One region of the Streptomyces sp. CWNU-52B genome, then DNA from elsewhere that is predicted to be linked to it. Evidence: riboswitches for the same ligand, from Rfam matches in the RefSeq annotation. Region 1 holds a riboswitch; the other holds the start of a gene.
The links. A riboswitch is a leader RNA that binds a small molecule or an ion and turns the genes downstream of it on or off. The one in region 1 is predicted to bind cyclic di-AMP.

Region 2: it holds a riboswitch for cyclic di-AMP, as region 1 does, so the genes downstream of both, ACLVWQ_RS27305 (M23 family metallopeptidase) here and ACLVWQ_RS40350 (LysM peptidoglycan-binding domain-containing protein) in region 1, are expected to answer to the same signal.

Annotation. Positions count from the first base shown of each region.
Region 1 is NZ_JBLFJV010000066.1:171,520-178,916, forward strand. Features, by position in the region: gene fahA (fumarylacetoacetase) at 1-1,111, opposite strand, end outside; gene ACLVWQ_RS40335 (ATP-grasp domain-containing protein) at 1,305-2,627, shown strand; gene ACLVWQ_RS40340 (FAD-dependent oxidoreductase) at 2,659-3,867, shown strand; gene ACLVWQ_RS40345 (HAD family hydrolase) at 4,146-5,015, shown strand; gene ACLVWQ_RS40350 (LysM peptidoglycan-binding domain-containing protein) at 5,009-5,740, opposite strand; cyclic di-AMP (ydaO/yuaA leader) riboswitch at 5,744-5,908, opposite strand; gene ACLVWQ_RS40355 (polyprenyl synthetase family protein) at 6,841-7,397, shown strand, end outside.
Region 2 is NZ_JBLFJV010000030.1:108,972-116,368, forward strand. Features, by position in the region: gene ACLVWQ_RS27295 (M16 family metallopeptidase) at 1-711, shown strand, start outside; gene ACLVWQ_RS27300 (M16 family metallopeptidase) at 708-2,096, shown strand; cyclic di-AMP (ydaO/yuaA leader) riboswitch at 2,363-2,520, shown strand; gene ACLVWQ_RS27305 (M23 family metallopeptidase) at 2,533-3,327, shown strand; gene ACLVWQ_RS27310 (GntR family transcriptional regulator) at 3,555-4,247, shown strand; gene ACLVWQ_RS27315 (HPr family phosphocarrier protein) at 4,580-4,861, opposite strand; gene ACLVWQ_RS27320 (GNAT family N-acetyltransferase) at 5,163-7,397, shown strand, end outside.

The sequences.
Region 1 (7,397 bases):
GGAACGTCCGCTTGCCGTCGGGAAGTTCGAGCGCGTCCCGCCCGTTCCAGGTCAGTTCGAGCAGCGAACCCCGTTCACCGTCCGAGGCCCCGCTCACGGTGCCGGACCCGTACAGATCCCCCGTACGCAGCGAGGCTCCGTTCACGGTCAGGTGCGCCAGCTGCTGGGCGGCCGTCCAGTACATCGTGGAGAACGGGGGCTCGGACACCACATGGCCGTTGACGGCGACCGAGAGGCGCAGATCGAAGCCACCGGGGTCCTCCGACGCGTCGTCCAGATAGGGGAGAAGGGGGTGCGTGCGCGCCGGTGGCGCCACCCGGGCGTCCTCCAGGGCGTCGAGCGGGGTGACCCAGGCCGACACCGACGTGGCGAAGGACTTGCCGAGGAACGGGCCGAGGGGGACGTACTCCCAGGCCTGGAGGTCGCGAGCGGACCAATCGTTGAGGAGGCAGAGCCCGAACACATGGTCGCGGAAGTCGCCCAGCGCCACCGGCGTGCCCATCGCCGAAGGCGTGCCGACGACGAAGCCGACCTCCGCCTCGATGTCCAGCCGCACGGACGGGCCGAAGACCGGCGCCGGGTCGGCGGGGGCCTTGCGCTGCCCCGCGGGGCGTACGACGTCGGTCCCGGAGACGACGACGGTGCCCGACCGCCCGTGGTAACCGATGGGCAGATGCTTCCAGTTGGGCGTGAGGGAGTCCTCGGCGTCGGGGCGGAAGATCCGGCCGACGTTACGGGCGTGGTTCTCGGAGGCGTAGAAGTCGACGTAGTCGGCGACCTCGAAGGGGAGGTGCAGGGTCACCGCGGAGAGCGGGTGGATCAGAGCGGCGACGCTCTCGCGGTGGGCGGGCACCGTCACCCACGCGGTGAGCGCCCGCCGCACGTCCGACCAGGCCGTGCGGCCGGCCGCGAGCAGCGGGTTCAGCGAGGGCCTGGCGAGCAGGGTGGCGTACGGAGAGCCGAGTTCCACGGCGGCGGCCCCCGCGTCGAGGACGTGGTCGCCCAGCCTGACGCCCACGCTCCGGTGATCGGAGCCGCCCAGGGAGAAGACGCCGTACGGAAGATTGTGCGGGCCGAAGGGATCGCCCTCGGGGACATCGAAGGGGGGCATGGGATGCTGCCTCGCTTTCCGTGTGGGTGGAACACACGTTACGGGGATGTGCCACTCGTCGGCAGTGTCTAAAGAGTTCGCAATGTCCGATTAAGGGTGGGGTCGGAGTGGTTGATTCCGGCTTAGCTTCCTTGCGGGGGCACGGACGGGGTGGGTCCGGGTCCAGGAATGCGTGGGACACGTGGGGGGACCCGTGGCCAAAAGCTCTGCCAGCGTGCCGTTGTACCTGGACCGGGAGACACCGGGCCTGATCGTGAAGTTCGGCGACTACCCGCTGCATCACGGCGGGGTGGGCGCGATCCGCAGCCTGGGCCGGCTGGGCGTGCCGATGTACGCGATCACCGAGGACAGATACACGCCGGCGGCCCTCTCGCGTCATCTGCGGCGCGCGTTCGTCTGGCCGACCACGGGGACGGAGGAACCGGAGCGGCTCGTCGAGGGGCTGCTGCGTGTCGGGCGCCGGATCGGCCGGCCCGCCGTCCTGATCCCGACCGACGAGGAAGCCGCGGTCCTGATCGCCGAACACCAGTCCGACCTCGCGGGAAGCTTCCTGTTCCCCCGGGTGGGGGCCGGACTCCCGCGGCGCCTGGCCAGCAAACAGGGGCTGCACGAACTCTGTGTGGAGCACGGCGTGCCCAGCCCGCAGGCCGCCTTCCCGGAGTCGTACGAGGAGATCGAGGACTTCGCGGCGAAGGCGAGGTTCCCGCTCGTGGCGAAGAACCGCGAGGCCTTCGTACGCCGCGCGCGCCCGGCCGTGAACGGGACGACCCGTATCGCGACCCGGGACGGCCTGCTGGGGCTCGCCCGGGACTGGGGCGAACATCCCGGCGTGATCCTCCAGGAGTACCTGCCCCGGGAGGACGCCGAGGACTGGATCGTGCACGCGTACTTCGACGGGGACTCGACGCCGCTCGCGATGTTCACCGGGGTCAAGGTCCGCTCCTGGCCGCCGCACGCGGGGATGACGGCGAACGCGTACGTGGTCGACAACCCGGAACTGGCCGACCTGGCCGCTCGTTTCATCAAACAGATCGGCTTCAGCGGCGTCATCGACCTCGACCTGCGCTTCGACCGCCGCGACGGCCGGTACAAACTGCTCGACTTCAATCCGCGGATGGGCGCCCAGTTCCGGCTCTTCGAGAGCGAGTCGGGGGTCGACGTCGTCCGTGCCATGCATCTGGACCTGACCGGCCGCACCGTTCCGGAGGGGGAGCAGCTCGCCGGCCGGCGCTACATCGTGGAGAACATCGACCTGCCGGCCCTGCTCGCGTACCGCCGCAGCGGCTACACGACACCGCACGCCCCCGCCCGCCCGAGCGGTACGGAGCTGGCGTGGCTGGCGGCGGACGACCTGCGGCCGTTCTTCACGATGCTCGCGCGCTTGATACGGCCCGGTGCGAAGCATCTGTTCCAGCTGTGGCGGTCGGGCCGGCGCGGAGCCCGCGCGGCACCGGGCCGCCGCCGGTGGCGGAGACAGGGGGCGCGGCGGGGCGGAGCGCACGGTGTGACCACGTGATGGCGAAGTGGCGTCCTGGGGAGGGGACTTCGTGATGGAGCCGGTGGCAGTGATCGGTGCCGGGCCTTTCGGCCTGTCCACCGCCGCGCATCTGAGAGCGCGCGGCATTCCGGTACGGGTGTTCGGCGAACCCATGGTGAGCTGGCGGGCGAACATGCCCGAGGGGATGCTCCTCAAGTCGACCCCGGCCGCCTCGAACATCGACGCCCCGCAACCAGGGCACGACCTTGTCGACTACTGCGACGCGGCCGGCATCCCCCGCCTCGTCACGGACGAGGACCTCGTCCCGGTCGAGACGTTCGTGGAGTACGGGGAGTGGTTCCAGCAGCGGCTCGTGCCGGATCTGGAGCGGGTGCGGGTCGTCTCGGTCGACTCCGGACGCGGCCCCGCGGGCTTCGAGCTGAAACTGGACTCGGGCGAGGTGTTCACCGCGCGGGCGGTCGTCGTCGCGACCGGCCTGTCCGGGCTGGCCCACCTGCCCGTCGAACTGGCCGGGGCGGCGCCCGACGGACCGACACCCACGGGCCCCGTCTCGCACAGCTCGCAGCTGCACGACCTGTCCCGGTTCTCCGGCAGGGAACTGATCGTCGTCGGCGCGGGCCAGTCCGCCCTGGAGACAGCGGCGCTCGCCGCCGAAGCCGGCGCACAGGTGCGCGTGGTGGCGCGCGGAAAGGGGTCTGTCGCCTTCGGCGCGCCCCCGTGGCGGCAACCACGGCTGCGCCCCGAGTCACCCTTCGGGCGGGCCTGGTCCCTGTGGGCCCTCACCTACTACCCCCACCCGTACCGCCACCTGCCCCCGGGAGCCCGGCACTTCCTGGTCCGCCGGGTCCTCGGCCCGCTCGGCGCCTGGTGGTTGCGCGCCAGATTCGAAGGGAAGGTGCAGGTGAGCGAGGTGGCCCGGATCACCGGAGCCGCCGGGACGGCGGACGGACGCCCGGCCCTCACCGTGCGGACCCTCGACGGCCGGGTCGAGGAACTCTCCGCGGACCACGTCATCGCCGCGACCGGCTACCGCGTGGACCTCGCCGCGATGGACTTCCTCGGCCATGAACTGCGGACACGGCTGGCCGTGAGCCGCGGAACGCCGAGGCTGGGCGCCGGATTCAGCTCCTCCGTACCCGGGCTGTACTTCACGGGGCTGCCCGCGGCCGGATCGTACGGCCCGGTGATGCGGTTCGTGTGCGGGACGGAGTTCGCCTCGCCGAGGCTGGCCCGGCACCTGGCGGCACGGCACGGCTGAACCCGGGCGAGTGGCCGGCGAGAGGCGGCGAGGAAGGGGGGGCGCGAAAAGGGCGCGGAAAAGGCGCGGAAAGGGCGCGGAAAGGGCGGCGCGGAGGAACGAAGCAGGGAAGAAGAGGGGGGCGCGAACCGGCCCGGCGCAGTGGCCGATATGTCATGGGATCGGCCTGAACTGGCGGGGCCTGACGGGACGTACGGTGACGCCTGAGGCGGCCGCGGTGCCGGACGACGTCCGGTTCCCGTCGAGTCGCTGGGGCATTCGATCCGTATTCTCTGATCATGGCCGCACCGATTGCATATTCACTCATCGCCACTGACCTGGACGGGACGCTGCTGCGCGGCGACGACACTCTCTCCGACCGGTCACGGGCCGCGCTGGCGATAGCGGTCGGGGCAGGCGCCCGGCACCTCGTGGTCACGGGGCGACCCGCACCACGCGTACGGCCGCTGCTGGACGAACTGGGCAGCCAGGGGCTCGCGGTGTGCGGCCAGGGAGCGCAGTTGTACGACGCCGGCGCGAACCGCATGGTGTGGTCCGTCACTCTCGAACGCGAGCTGGCCGAGGTGGCTCTCGGCAAGATCGAGGCGGAGGTCGGCGAGGTGTACGCGGCCGTCGACCAGGACGGCGTGGACGGCCTCACGCTCATCGAGCCGGGGTACGAGATGCCCCACCCGACGCTCCCCGCGGTACGGGTGCTGCGCCGCGACGACCTCTGGACCGAGCCCATCAGCAAGGTGCTGCTGCGCCATCCGCTGCTCTCCGACGACGAGTTGGCGACCGCAGCCCGGGGGGCGGTCGGTTCCCTCGCCAGCGTCACGATGTCCGGGCCCGGCACCGTCGAACTCCAGCCATGCGGCATCACGAAGGCGACGGGCCTCGCGCTCGCCGCCGGGCATCTGGGCCTGACGTCGGCGGAGACCGTCGCCTTCGGGGACATGCCGAACGACATTCCGATGTTCGACTGGGCCGCGCGTGGCGTCGCGATGGCCAACGCACATCCCGAGCTCAAAGCCGTCGCCGACGAGATCACTCTCTCGAACGAGGACGACGGCATCGCGGTGGTCCTGGAGCGGATGTTCTCCGGCACCAGGACCGACCGCGGCTACCTCCGTACCGGCCGGAGCGCGGGACCGGGCGTCGGTCAGTAGGCCCCGAAGACGTTGTCGATCGAGCCGTACCGCGCGGCGGCGTAGTTGCACGCCGCCGTGATGTTGGCGACCGGGTCGAAGGGGTCCAGCGACGTGCCGGTCACGTGGTACGCCGTGAAGGTCGGGTCGATGACCTGGAGGAGCCCCTTGGACGGCGTACCGGCGACCGCGTTGGAGTCCCAGTTGTTCATGGCCTGCGCGTTGCCGGACGACTCACGCATGATGTTGCGGTAGATGCCGTCGTAGCTGCCCGGGATCCCCTGCTGAGCCATGACGTCCAGCGATTCCTTGATCCAGCCGTCCAGGTCGTCCGTGTAGGCGGTCGCGGCGGCCGGGGTGGCGGCGGACGCCGTGCTCGCCTTGGCCGTCTTCGCCGGGGCCTTGGCGTTCTTGGTGCCCACGGTCAGTTCGAGGCCCGGACGGATGTGCGCCGGGTCGTTGCCGATGACCGCGCGGTTGGCCTTGTAGAGGCTCTTCCAGTCGCTCGTGGTGCGCGCCTTGGCGATCTTGGACAGGGTGTCGCCCTCGACCACCTTGTACGTCACCAGCGAGACCTGCGGGACGGCGGCCGAAGCTGCCTGCGGGGCCTGGGCCGGCTGGGCGGCGTGGGCGCCGGTCGCTCCCACGAGGGGGAGTGCGAGCGCGGCTCCGCCGGTTCCCGCGGCGACGATGCCACGGGTGAGGGCGGTCATTCTGGTACGGCGGTGCTTGCCTCGTACGGGCATGGCGAATTTCCTCTCCGGCGCCTACGAGGTGAGCTGTCGGGTTCGGGCGGGAGATGCCCGGCCGCGTGCTGTACGCGACTTAACCCCTAGCCGTCCCGCTATCGGGACCGGCGACTTACCTGGGTCCCCCGCTCCTGCCGTACGCGAGTAATCGGGTGACTGGGTTTTCCGGGCGGCGGCAGGATTAGGCGATCCGTCCGGAGTGACGTGAACGTATGCGAGAGCACATGCTGCGAACAAGTCCCGAATTCACACAGAGGTGGTCATGACCTGCCTTGTCCCGTGAATATCCCTTGATCGATACGGAAGGCAAAGTTCAACTTGCTTTCCGTAAAGGGAAGTCGGCGAGTCCGACAAAACGATCACTTCGGGCGAGGGTGACTCAATTCACTGGCGCAGAAAGGGAATTAAGGAAGAGGTCCATTAATTCGGGCAAGTGGGTCAAGTGCGGGATGTTCCGGCCGCTTATGGCCCGTATGGGGTGATGAATGTCCGGATGAAGGGTGATGTATGGGCTTCTGTGAAGCGTGCCGTGCCGTGCGGCGCGGGAACGGATGGGTGGCCTCCAGTCGTTCGCCCCACGGGCCGCGCGGGCGCGCGCGAGGCCGCGCTCGTGCTTGATTTCGTCCGTCGGGGGAACGCGGATGCCCTCGTGGGTCGTCTCCAGGGGGGAGGGGGGTGCGGATGTGCGGGGATGTCGTCTCGGTGGGCTGGGTGGACGGTGTGCGTCGCGTGGACCGGACATGTCAGGTGGGCGGGGTGTGCCCGGCGGTGCGGCCGGGGCGCCCGGCGGAGGTCCGGCGCGGGAGGATGGCGTCGGGAACGCCCCTTTCGGGACGTGTCGGCCATATCGGTGTATCAGGCGCGAATCTTCCGTGTCCCGGTACCGCCCCGCCTGGCCGAAGGGGCAAAAGGGGCCAGGTGGAGCGTGTCCGGCAGGGGTGTGGCAGGTGGCGGACGGGCGCTCATCGTGATCGAAAGACGACCGGATACGCTGACTTGAGTGCCAGCAGCGACACATCGACAAACACCCACAGCACGCAGCACACCCGCAGCATCCAGAGACCGCCGTTGAGAGCGTCAGCAGACAGGAGACCCTCGTGACCGTCGTCGGGCCGTTCGGGCTGAGCGTGCGGGACCAGGCTCTCGAAGCCGATGTCCAGGCCGGATTGGCGGCTGTCGAGGAGGGGCTGCTCGAGGCCACCAAGAGCGAGGTCCCGTTCATCACGGAGGCCGCTCAGCACCTCGTGCGGGCGGGCGGCAAGCGGTTCCGGCCGTTGCTCGTGATGCTGGCGGCCCAGTTCGGCGATCCGTACGCGCCGGGCATCGTGCCCTCGGCGGTCGTCGTCGAGCTGACCCATCTCGCCACGCTGTACCACGACGACGTGATGGACGAGGCGGACGTACGCCGTGGGGTGCCCAGCGCCAACAGTCGCTGGGACAACTCGGTCGCGGTCCTCACCGGCGACTTCCTCTTCGCGCGCGCCTCGCACATCCTGGCCGACCTGGGCCCCGAGGCCGTACGTGTCCAGGCGGAGGCCTTCGAGCGGCTGGTCACCGGCCAGATCCTGGAGACGGCCGGACCGCGCGACGGGCGTGACCCGGTCGACCACTACATGGACGTGCTCGGAGGCAAGACCGGCTCGCTGATCGCGGT
Region 2 (7,397 bases), on a different contig from region 1:
GTCGCCGGCCACGACGGCAAGCCCGCCCCGCGCGACGGCTCGCTCCCGGAGACCATCGGTGAGGAGCTGCGCGAGGTCGTCGAGGAGGAGGTCCCGGCCCGCGCGCTGATGGCCGCCTACCGGCTCCCGGAGGACGGCACGCGCGCGGCGGACGCCGCCGACCTGGCCCTGACCGTTCTGGGCGGCGGCGAGTCGTCCCGGCTCTACAACCGGCTCGTACGCCGTGACCGCACCGCCGTCGCGGCCGGGTTCGGCCTGCTGCGCCTCGCCGGAGCGCCCTCCCTGGGGTGGCTCGACGTGAAGACGTCGGGCGACGTCGAGGTCCCGGTGATCGAGACCGCCGTCGACGAGGAGCTCGCCCGGTTCGCCGAGGAGGGCCCCACGGCCGAGGAGATGGAGCGCGCCCAGGCCCAGTTGGAGCGCGAGTGGCTGGACCGGCTGGGCACGGTCGCGGGCCGCGCCGACGAACTGTGCCGGTACGCGGTCCTGTTCGGCGACCCCCAGCTCGCCCTGACCGCCGTCCAGCGTGTCCTCGACATCACCGCGGAGGAGGTCCAGGAGGTCGCCAAGGCCCGCCTGCGCCCCGACAACCGCGCGGTGCTGGTCTACGAGCCGACCGCCGCCGAGGAGACCGACGCCCCGGAAGAGACCGACGCCGCCGAGCACACCGGCGCCGCCGCTGAAGACACCGACGAGGAGGCGGCCAAGTGACCGAGCTCGCCACGATGGAGTTCCACCCGCAGCCCCAGGCCGGCGAGGCCAGGCCCTGGGCCTTCCCGGCACCCGAGCGCGGCGCGCTCGACAACGGCCTGACGTTGTTGCGCTGCCACCGCCCCGGCCAGCAGGTCGTCGCCGTCGAGGTCCTTCTGGCGGCCCCGCTGGAAGCCGAGCCGAAGGGCCTGGACGGCATCGCCACGATCATGGCGCGAGCCTTCTCGGAGGGCACCGACAAGCACTCCGCCGAGGAGTTCGCCGCCGAGCTGGAGCGCAGCGGCGCCACGCTGGACTCCTACGCCGACCACGCCGGCGTACGGCTCAGCCTCGAAGTCCCCGTCTCCCGGCTGCCCAAGGCGCTCGGCCTGCTCGCCGACGCCCTCAGGGCGCCCGCGTTCGAGGACGGCGAGATCGAGCGGCTGGTGCGCAACCGGCTCGACGAGATCCCGCACGAGAGCGCCAACCCGGCCCGCCGGGCCGCCAAGGAGCTGTCCCGGCAGCTCTTCCCGGCGACCTCGCGCATGTCGCGCCCGCGCCAGGGCACCGAGGAGACGGTCACCGCGATCGACTCGGCGGCCGTCCGTGCCTTCTACGAGCGGCACGTGCGCCCCGCCACGGCCACCGCGGTCGTCGTCGGAGACCTCACCGACATCGACCTCGACGCGCTGCTCGGCGACACGCTCGGCACCTGGACCGGATCGCAGGCCGAGGCGCGTCCCGTGCCGTCGGTGACCGCCGACGACACCGGCCGGGTGATCATCGTCGACCGCCCCGGAGCCGTCCAGACACAGTTGCTCATCGGCCGTGTCGGCGCCGACCGGCACGACCGCGTGTGGCCGGCCCAGGTGCTCGGCACGTACTGCCTCGGTGGCACCCTCACCTCCCGCCTGGACCGTGTCCTGCGCGAGGAGAAGGGATACACCTACGGTGTACGGGCGTTCGGGCAGGTACTGCGCTCCGCTCCGGACGGTACGGGCGTCTCGATGCTCGCCATCAGCGGCTCCGTGGACACCCCGAACACCGGCCCGGCGCTCGACGACCTCTGGAAGGTGCTGCGTACCCTCGCCGCCGAGGGCCTGACGGACGCCGAGCGCGACGTCGCCGTGCAGAACCTGGTGGGTGTGGCGCCCTTGAAGTACGAGACGGCGGCAGCCGTCGCGGGCACCCTCGCCGACCAGGTCGAGCAGCACCTGCCGGACGACTTCCAGGCGACGCTGTACCGGCAGCTCGCCGCGACCGGCACCGTGGAGGCCACCGCGGCCGCCGTGAACGCCTTCCCGGTGGACCGTCTGGTGACCGTCCTGGTCGGTGACGCCTCGCAGATCGAGGAGCCCGTCAAGGCCCTCGGGATCGGCGAAGTCAGCGTCGTGGCACCGGAGTAGGACCGGAGCAGGAACTGCGGCAGAGACCGCGGCAGGGAACTGCGGCAGGAACTGCGGCAGGGACTGGGACAGGCCCGGGTGACCCATCGGTCGCCCGGGTCTCTTCGTGTACTGGTTCGTCCACTGTTTATCCATATTGATGCGGAGGTTGCCTGTCTGCCCTGTGGCGTGCGCTACAAAAGCCGGGTTCCGTTTGTCGATCGAAAGCGGCCCCGCTTAGCGTCGGTCCGGCTGTTCGTCAGGCAGTGCGCCGCGTCCGCGGCACCGGACAGTCATCGCCGAGTCCCCGTACGGCGCGAGCCAGGGGAGCCGGGGACCCGTGTGTCCCTGGGGTGAATCGGACGCCCTTCCCGAAGGGGGTCTGTAGGAGACCTTCCTGCTCCGAACCCGTCAGCTAACCCGGTAGGCGAGAAGGAAGGAAAGGACCAGCCACTTCATGGCGTTCACCCGCGCCACGGGGAAGCACCGTCTTCCCGGTCGTATGACCCGCACGACCCGCTCGACCCGCAGGACGGTGGGAGTCGCCGCACTCGCCACCACCGGTGTCGTAGGCACCCTGGCGGCCCCCGCCCTCGCTGCCGAGAGCCCCGTCGAGCAGACCGGCCTCACCCAGGCGGTCACCCTCGGTGACTCGGTCGCCCAGGAGATCGACGCACAGGCGGCGGCCCAGCAGCAGGCCGCCGCCCAGACAGCGGCCAGGGAGAAGGCCGAGGCCGCCGCGAAGGAGCGCGCCGAGGAAGCCGCGGCGAAGGCCAAGGCGAAAGCCGAGAAGGAGCGCGAGGCCGAGGCCCGTGCGGCCCGCGAGGCCGAGCGCAAGCGGCTCAACGCGTTCACCGCGCCGATCACCGGCTCGTACGTCTCCACCGCCTACCAGGCCGGCGGCGGTGTCTGGTCCTCGGGCAGTCACACCGGCATCGACTTCCACGCCGCCAGCGGCACCGCCGTGCACGCGGTGGGCTCCGGCACGGTCGTGGAGGCCGGCTGGGGCGGTTCGTACGGCAACCAGGTCGTCCTCAAGATGAACGACGGCACGTACACCCAGTACGGGCACCTCTCGTCCATCGGAGTCTCGGTCGGCCAGACGGTCACCGGGGGAGAGCAGATAGCCCTCTCCGGGGCGACCGGCAACGTCACCGGAGCGCACCTGCACTTCGAGGCGCGCACCACCGCGGAGTACGGCTCGGACATGGATCCGGTCGCCTACCTCCGCTCGCACGGCGTGAACGTCTGACCGCGACACCCTGTCGAAGGCCCCGGCTCACCGAGCCGGGGCCTTCGCGTGCTCCGACCCCTTCCGGACACTTTCGTACCGGACGACTGCCTGTTCAGAGGCGCCGTGTGTCCAAAAAATATCCATGGATTCCCGGCTGCCTTCGGAATTTCCCGTTCTCTGCAATAGAGTCACCGAACAGGCGTCAATCGACCGCGTTTCGCGGGGATTAAGGCGGAGGTCCGGTCATGCGTATTCCCGCGCGCTCGGTATGCACGGCGATTCGTGACGACATCGTCGCGGGTGTCTACGAACGCGGCAGCCGGCTCACCGAGGAACTGCTCGCGCGCCGCTACGGCGTCTCGCGGGTCCCCGTGCGCGAGGCGCTGCGCACCCTGGAGGCGGAGGGGTTCGTGGTCACCCGCAGGCACGCGGGCGCGTGCGTCGCGGAGCCCACGGAGCAGGAGGCCGCCGATCTCCTGGAGATGCGTGTGCTGCTGGAGCCGCTGGGCGCCGCCCGTGCCGCGCAACGGCGCACCGAGGCCCATCTGAAGGTGCTGCGGGGTCTGGTCAGGCTCGGTCAGGAGCGGGCCAGGCGGGGGAACAGCGAGGACCTGCGCTCCCTGGGCGGCTGGTTCCACGAGACGCTCGCGCAGGCGTCGGGCAGCCCGGCGCTGACCTCGACACTCGGTCAGCTGCGGCACAAGATCGCCTGGATGTACTCGGTCGAGGCGCCCGCGCACCCGGCCGAGTCCTGGACCGAGCACGGCGCCATCGTGGACGCCGTCGCCCGCGGCGACAGCGACCGGGCGCGGGCGATCACGGCGCTGCACACCGAGCGGGCGACGAGCGCGCACCGGCTCCGCTTTCCCGGCGGGGACCGCGTCGAGCGTGTGAGGACTTCGCAACATCCCGTAAACACAGAGGGCCTGCGGCATTAACAGAAGCGCCGTATACAAAGAGAGTTATTCGGCAGGAGACTATTTCCGCTGCCTATTTTTCCGCGTGCCCGCAATTGCCGGGCACGTGATTTTCGTGTGCGCGGAAATCGGGGGCGGACGCGGATATCCCCGTCTCGGACGCGCCGTACCTCAATAGGTGTCGTGCCCTGTACGCGGCTGGCTCCGGACGTGCATACGGCGGAGCGGCGCCACCCGGGACGCGGGGGACGCCGCTCCGCCGTAAGAGATCCGCGAGACCGGTCCGTTCAGGCCGGTCGGACTGGCCGGTCGGACTGGTCTGGTCGGTCGGACCGATCAGGCGTGTCGGACGGTCAGACCGTCTCGGGGAGCTCCTGGAGGCCCTCGGCGACCAGCTTCGCCAGACGGTCGAGCGCGGCGTCCGCGCCCTCGGCGTCGGAGGCCAGCACGACCTCCTCGCCGCCCTGGGCGCCCAGGCCGAGGACCGCGAGCATGGAAGCGGCGTTGACGGGGTCGCCACCGGCCTTGGCGATCGTCACGGGGACGCCGGAGGCCGTGGCGGCCCGGACGAAGATGGAGGCGGGACGGGCGTGAAGGCCCTCGGCCCAACCGACGTTGACGCGGCGCTCAGCCATGTGATGCTGCCCTTCAGATGTCTCAAGGTTGTCTAGACCAGTGTTCCATACGGTGAAGCGTGCCCCGGCGGACGAGGCCCGGCCCGCCCTGGTCAGCCTCGGGCCCCGGTCCTGCCCCACGTGGCCCAGGTCCGGCCCCACGTGGCCCCGGACCGGAACGGCCGAGACCCCCAAGCCTGCCTCGCCCCCTCGCCGGACGCGAGCCCGCCCACGCCCGCGCAGCGGTCCGCCCGCCGCCGGGCGGTCCCACGGCCGGGCGGTGACCCCGCCGTTGTCGGACCCGAGTCGTACTCTGGGCCCCATGCAGACCCCGCCGGACCGGCACGAGTACCCCGCTCACTGGGAGGCCGACGTCGTCCTGCGCGACGGCGGTACCGCGCGCGTCCGGCCCATCACGGCCGACGACGCCGACCGTCTCGTCAGCTTCTACGAGCAGGTGTCCGCCGAGTCGAAGTACTACCGCTTCTTCGCGCCGTACCCGCGCCTGTCCGCCAAGGACGTCCACCGCTTCACCCACCACGACTTCGTGGACCGGGTGGGCCTCGCGGCCACCGTCGGCGGCGAGTTCATCGCCACCGTGCGCTACGACCGCATCGACGCGGCCGGCCGGCCCGCCTCCGCCCCCGCGGACGAGGCAGAGGTCGCCTTCCTAGTCCAGGACGCCCATCAGGGCCGTGGCGTGGCGTCCGCCCTCCTGGAGCATGTCGCGGCCGTCGCGCGCGAGCGGGGCGTCCGCCGTTTCGCCGCCGAGGTGCTGCCCGCCAACAACAAGATGATCAAGGTGTTCACGGACGCGGGCTACCAGCAGAAGCGCAGCTTCGAGGACGGCGTCGTACGCCTGGAGTTCGACCTGGAGCCCACCGATCGTTCGCTCGCCGTGCAGCGTGCGCGGGAACAGCGGGCGGAGGCGCGCTCCGTGGCCCGGCTCCTGGCCCCCGGTTCGGTCGCGGTCGTCGGAGCGGGCCGCGCCCCGGGGGGAGTGGGACGCAGCATCCTGGAGAATCTGCGCGACGCGGGATTCACCGGCCGCCTCCACGCGGTGAACGGCGCACTGGAGGAGAAGGAGCTGGCCGGAGTCCCGGCCCACCGCTCCGTGCGGGACATCGCCGAACCCGTCGACCTCGCCGTGATCGCCGTACCGGCCGAGCGGGTCCCCGAAGCCGTCGCCCAGTGCGGGGAGCACGGGGTGCAGGGCCTCGTCGTGGTCTCAGCCGGGTACGCGGAGAGCGGCCCCGAGGGCAGGGAGCGCCAGCGCGAGCTCGTGCGCCAGGCGCGTACGTACGGCATGCGCCTCATCGGACCGAACGCCTTCGGGGTCATCAACACCTCCTCACGGACCCGGCTCAACGCCTCGCTCGCGCCGGAGATGCCGCGCACCGGGCGCATCGGCCTGTTCGCCCAGTCCGGGGCCATCGGGGTGGCCCTGCTGTCCCGGCTGCACCGGCGCGGCGGTGGCGTCACGGGTGTGACGGGCGTGTCGACGTTCGTCTCCTCGGGCAACCGCGCGGACGTGTCCGGCAACGACGTCCTTCAGTACTGGTACGACGACCCGGACACCGACGTCGCGCTCATGTACCTCGAATCGATCGGCAACCCGCGGAAGTTCACCCGCCTCGCGCGGCGCACGGCGGCGGCCAAGCCGCTGGTCGTCGTCCAGGGCGCGCGGCACGGCGGGGCCGCGCCCCAGGGGCACGCGGTACGGGCCACCCGGCTGCCGCACGCCACGGTGTCCGCCCTGTTGCGGCAGGCCGGGGTCATCCGGGTGGACACGATCACGGAACTGGTCGACGCGGGGCTGCTGTTGGCGCGCCAGCCCCTGCCCGCCGGCCCGCGCGTGGCGATCCTCGGGAACTCCGAGTCGCTCGGGCTGCTGACGTACGACGCCTGTCTCGCCCAGGGGCTGCGCCCGCAGCCGCCCCGTGACCTGACGACGGACGCCTCGGCCGAGGACTTCCACGCCGCGCTGGCGGGGGCGCTGGCCGACGAGACCTCCGACGCCGTCGTCGTCACCGCGGTTCCGGCGGTGGGCGAGAGGTCCGTGGCGGACGCGGCTCTGGCGCAGGCCCTGCGGTCGGCCTCGGCCTCGGCTCCCGCCAAGCCGGTCCTGGTGGTGCACGTGGAGCTGGGAGGGCTCGCGGAAGCCCTGTCCGCGGCCGCCAGTACCGCGCCACAGACCGCCCCCGCCCCAGCCTCCGCCCCCGCCCGGGGCGTGCTTTCCGAGGACGCGTCGGCCGGCGCCACCCGCCGACCCGACCACTCCACCGGCCACCCCACCGGCCCGCCTCCCGCCGCGGCGGAGCCCACCGAGGTGGGCGCCCGGCTCATCCCGGCCTATCCCGCCGCCGAGCGGGCCGTGCGCGCGCTCGCCGAGGCCGTGAAGTACGGCCAGTGGCGACGCGAGGCCGCCGATCCCGGGCGGGTGCCCGAGTACGAGGACATCGAGGAGAAGGGCGCGGCCGAACAGATCGACCGCCTCCTGACGGACCGGGACCCGGGCACCTCCGACGAGCCGGGAGCCGCGGAGCAGGCCGGGTTC